DNA from 2 places in the Amycolatopsis thermoflava N1165 genome. Region 1 is predicted to be linked to the other one. Evidence: riboswitches for the same ligand, from Rfam matches in the RefSeq annotation. Region 1 holds a riboswitch; the other holds the start of a gene.
The links. Region 1 has a riboswitch for S-adenosylhomocysteine ahead of AMYTH_RS0143125 (MOSC domain-containing protein). Riboswitches for the same ligand answer to the same signal wherever they lie in the genome.
Positions count from the first base shown of each region.

Region 2: it holds a riboswitch for S-adenosylhomocysteine, as region 1 does, so the genes downstream of both, metH (methionine synthase) here and AMYTH_RS0143125 (MOSC domain-containing protein) in region 1, are expected to answer to the same signal.

Region 1 is NZ_KI421511.1:8,663,016-8,665,395, forward strand. It holds gene AMYTH_RS0143120 (sulfite exporter TauE/SafE family protein) at 29-805, shown strand; S-adenosyl-L-homocysteine riboswitch at 825-900, shown strand; gene AMYTH_RS0143125 (MOSC domain-containing protein) at 914-1,546, shown strand; cobalamin riboswitch at 1,536-1,717, shown strand; gene AMYTH_RS0143130 (ABC transporter substrate-binding protein) at 1,782-2,380, shown strand, end outside.
Region 2 is NZ_KI421511.1:2,422,541-2,424,920, forward strand. It holds gene metH (methionine synthase) at 1-1,278, opposite strand, end outside; S-adenosyl-L-homocysteine riboswitch at 1,294-1,371, opposite strand; gene AMYTH_RS44670 (zinc-binding dehydrogenase) at 1,459-1,836, shown strand; gene AMYTH_RS0112055 (zinc-dependent alcohol dehydrogenase) at 2,191-2,380, shown strand, end outside.

The DNA.
Region 1 (2,380 bases):
GATTGCTCCTGCGGTAAATTGGGGCAACGTGCCCGCTGATCCGCTGCTCACCCTCGGCCCGTGGCAACTGCTGTTCCTCGTGGTGGCCGGTGTCGGGGCGGGTCTGACCGGTTCGATCGCCGGGCTCGCCTCGCTGGTGTCCTACCCGGCGCTGCTGGCGATCGGGGTGCCGCCGGTCACCGCGAACGTGACCAACACCGTCGCGTTGATGGGCAACACGGTCGGCTCGGCGGCCGGTTCGCGACCCGAGTTGCGCGGGCAGCGCGCCCGGTTGCTGCGGCTGTGCGCGATCACGGCGGTCGGCGGCGCGGCCGGCAGCGCGTTGCTGCTGCTCACCCCGGAAGGCACGTTCGCCTACATCGTCCCGTTCCTGATCGGCGGCGCGTCGATCCTGCTGCTGTTCTCCCCGCGGCTGGCCGAACGCGCCGGCCGCGGCGACGGCGGGCTGACCGCGGGCACCGCGACGGGCGCGTTCCTGGTCGCGATCTACGGCGGCTACTTCGGCGCGGCGGCCGGGGTGATCATGCTCGCGCTGCTGTCCGCCGCCTGGGCGCAGCCGCTGGCCAGGACGAACGCGGCGAAGAACATCGTGACCGGCGCGGCCAACCTGGTGGCCGCCGTGGTGTTCGCGTTCACCGGCTCGGTGCTCTGGCCCGCGGCGGCGGCCCTGTGCCTCGGTCTGGTCGCCGGCTCCTTCGTGGGACCCGCGGTGGTCCGCCGCCTGCCCGCGGCCCCGCTCCGGGTCGCGATCGCGCTGGCGGGCATGGGCCTGGCCGTCACGCTGGCCTGGCAGGCCTGGAGCTAGAAGTGCTACCTTCGCGGGCGGTGCCGAGAGGCGCTGCGACGGGCCCGGCCCGCCACGCTCGGCACCGTCTCCCGCAGCAAGGGCGCCTTCTCACCCGAGGAGGCGCAGATGCTCGTCGGACACCTCGCCGCGATCTTCCGCTACCCCGTCAAGTCCATGGCCGCGCAAGCACTGGACGAGGCCGCCGTCTCCTGGCACGGCCTCGACGGTGACCGGCGCTGGGCGTTCGTCCGGCCGGGCCAGGAGTCGAACGGCTTCCCCTGGCTCACCATCCGCAGGCGCAACGACCTCGTCCGCCACCAGGTCGTCGGCGAGTCCCAGGTTCGCACCCCGGACGGCAGGCTGCACGACGTCACCGATCCCGCGCTCGCCGCGGAACTGGGCGCCGCGCGCGTCCAGAAACTCGACCGCGGCACGTTCGACAGCGCGCCGTTGTCCCTGATCACCACCCGCAGCGCCGGTGCCGAGCCGCTGCGCTTCCGCCCCAACCTCCTGATCGACACCGACGTGCCCGAGGAGGACTGGATCGGCCGCACGCTCCGCATCGGCACCACCCGCATCCGGGTCGACCGCCGCGACCGGCGCTGCGTGGTCGTCAACGTCGATCCGCGCACCGGCCGGCGCGACCCGGCCGTCCTGCGCCGCATCGCCCGCGAGCACGACATGTGCCTCGGCGTCTACGGGTCCACTGTGGAACCGGGCACGGTCGGGGCCGGGGACGAGGTCGTCGTGCTAGCGTGAGCGCGCCAGTCGTGCCCCGCGAGGGGCCAGGGAATCCGGTGCGAATCCGGAACTGACGCGCAGCGGTGAGCGGCGACGGGCGGGACAACGGCCACTGGACCACGCGGTCCGGGAAGGCGTTCCGCCCGGACGACCCCGAGTCCGAAGACCTGCTGGCACCCCCGCCACGGGGGAGACCGCCGGACCGGGCTCCGCGCATGAGCCCTCGACGCTAGGGGCCGCTGTGCGCCGATCGATGACCTTCCCACTGCTCGCCGCCGTGCTGGCGCTGACCGGGTGCGCGAGCGCCACCCCCTCCGGGGCCACCGCGGCGGTGGTCGTGGACAACTGCGGCCACCAGGTCCGCGTGCCGGAACCGCCGCGGCGGGCGGTCGCGCTCAACCAGGGCGCGGCGGAGATCATGCTGTCCCTCGGCCTCGCGGACCGCATGGCAGGCACCGCCACCTGGACCGATCCCGTGCTGCCGCACCTGGCCGCGGACAACGCCAAGGTGCCCCGGCTCGCCGAGAACTACCCGTCGTTCGAGACCGTGCTCGCCGCCGAGCCGGACTTCGTCGCCGCCTCGTTCGGCGCCATCCTCGGCAAGGGCGGCGTCGCGACCCGCGAGCAGTTCGAGCAACTCGGGGTGCCCGCCTACCTGTCGCCGACCGAATGCGCCAAGGACACCAGCGGCGGCGGCGACGGCACGCGCACCGAAACGCTGACCATGGACGCCGTCTACACCGAGATCCGGGACCTCGCGCGGATCTTCGGCGTCGAGGACCGCGGCGAACAGCTGGTCACCAGCCTGCAGGAACGGATGCGGGCGGTCGCGGGCGCCGGTGCGAACGCCCG
Region 2 (2,380 bases), 6.2 Mb from region 1:
CCGCGAGCTGTCGACCATGATCGGGATGCGGGCCACCTCCGGCTCGGTGGCGATCAGGTTGAGGAACGTCGTCATCGCGTGCTCGGAGTCGAGCAGGTCGGCGTCCATGTTGACGTCGAGCAGGTTGGCGCCGCCGCGGACCTGGTCCAGCGCGACGTCGACGGCGGCCTGGTAGTCGCCGGACTCAATGAGCCGCCGGAACTTGGCCGAGCCGGTGACGTTGGTGCGCTCGCCGATCATCACGAACCCGGTGTCGGCGCCGATCTCGAACGGCTCCAGCCCGCTGAACCGGGTGTGGGTGCGCGGCGGCGGCACCTCGCGCGGAGCCGCGCCGGAGACCGCCTGGGCGATCTTGGCGATGTGCTCGGGGCCGGTGCCGCAGCAGCCGCCGACGATGTTGACCATGCCGGTGCCGGCGAACTCGCCCAGCATGCGGGCTGTCTCGTCCGGCGTCTGGTCGTAGCCGCCGAACGCGTTGGGCAGGCCGGCGTTGGGGTGGCAGGCGACGTAGGTGCCCGCCAGCCGGGAGAGCTGTTCGACGTGCGGGCGCATCTCCTCGGCGCCCAGCGAGCAGTTCACACCCACGACCAGCGGGCGGGCGTGCTCGATCGCGCTCCAGAACGCCTCGACGGTCTGGCCGGACAAGGTGCGCCCGGAGAGGTCGACGATCGTCACCGAGATCCACAGCGGCAGGTGCGGGGCGACCTCGCGGGCCGCGGCGATGGCGGCCTTCGCGTTGAGGGTGTCGAAGATCGTCTCGATGAGCATCAGGTCGACGCCGCCCTCGGCGAGCGCGGCGATCTGCTCGGCGTAGGCGTCGCGGACCTCGTCGAAGGTGACCGCGCGGTAGGCGGGCTCGTCGACCTTCGGCGAGAGGGACAGGGTGACGTTGAGCGGCCCGATCGAGCCGGCGACGAACTTGCCGCCTGCTTCGTCGGCGGCTTGGCGGGCCAGCTGGGCGCCGCGCACGTTCATCTCGCGGACGAGGTGCTGCAGGCCGTAGTCGGCCTGGCCGATGCTGGTCGCGGTGAACGTGTTGGTCGTGGTGATGTCCGCGCCCGCGGCGAGGTACTGCCGGTGCACGTCGAGGATCAGGTCGGGGCGCGTGAGGTTGAGCAGGTCCGGGTCGCCGGTGACGTCCTGCGGGTGGTCGCCGATCAGGTCGCCGCGGTAGTCGGCCGGGGTGAGGCCCGCGCCCTGCAGCATCGTGCCCCAGGCGCCGTCGAGGACGGCCACCCGGTCGCTCAGGATTTCCCGCAGAGCCTTCGTCGTGTCCACCGGCGCCCTCCCAACTGTCGGGAGGCGCCCTTGTTGCGGTTCACGGGGGCCGAGCGTGGCGGACCTGGGTCCGTTGCAGCGCCTCTCGGCCTGGCGAACACAGTACTGGACGCCCCGCGGCGGCACCAAAACCGTTCCCGCGATGTGGACGCACCCGGCCGGAGGTGAGGAAGTCGCCCGATGCCTCGCGCGGCCTCCTGTTCCTGCTCCCGACACGAACGAACAGCACGACCGGGGAGGTACGGGGCCGCGAAGCCGGGCGAGACCTTCGTCGTCTCGGCGGCCTCGCGGGTCACCGGGGCGCTCGCCGGGCAGATCGCCAAGCAGCACGGCTGCCGGGTCGTCGGCATCACCGGCTCGCCGGAGAAGGGCGCCTGGCTGCGTGAGCTCGGGGTCGACGCGGCGGTCGACCGCACCACTGGCGACCTCGGCGAGGCCCTGCGCGAGGTGCGCCCGGACGGCATCGACGTCTACTTCGACAATGTCGGCGGAGCGGTGCTGGACGCCGCGCTGGGGAACATGGCGCTGTTCGGCCGGGTCGCCGTGTGCGGCTGCTGAGCGTGTACGACCGCGACGAGCCGGCGCCGGGCCCGGCGCGGTTCGACCAGATCCTGATGGCAGCCGGCCCGATCGAGAACCGACCCGGAACGTAGAACGGCGGGCCGGCTTCCCCAAGCCGGCCCGCCGTCGGAGACCGCCTGCCCAGTGGCCCCGACCGGCCGGGCATCGACCTCCCGCGGGCACCATCCCCCGACGGAACCCGCTTTCCCCGCCGTGCGGTGCCCCGAGCACCCGCACGTGCTCCTCCAGTATGCGCCCGGGAAGACCGTTCCGGGCAAGGCGGAAGTCCTCAAAGTGAGGACTTTGTGCCCATTGCCGTCCACAGTGGATCTTTCCCGCTACGCTCGGGCCATGCGCGCGTTCGTGGTCACCGCTCCCGGCGCGGGCGCCGTGGTCGAGGTCGAGCCGCCGTCCGCCGCGCCGGGCGAGGTCGTCGTCGCCGTGGCGCGGGCCGGGATCTGCGGCACGGACGCGGAGTTCTTCGACGGCAGCATGCCTTACCTGCACGACGGGCACGCCCGGTATCCCATGCGGCTGGGCC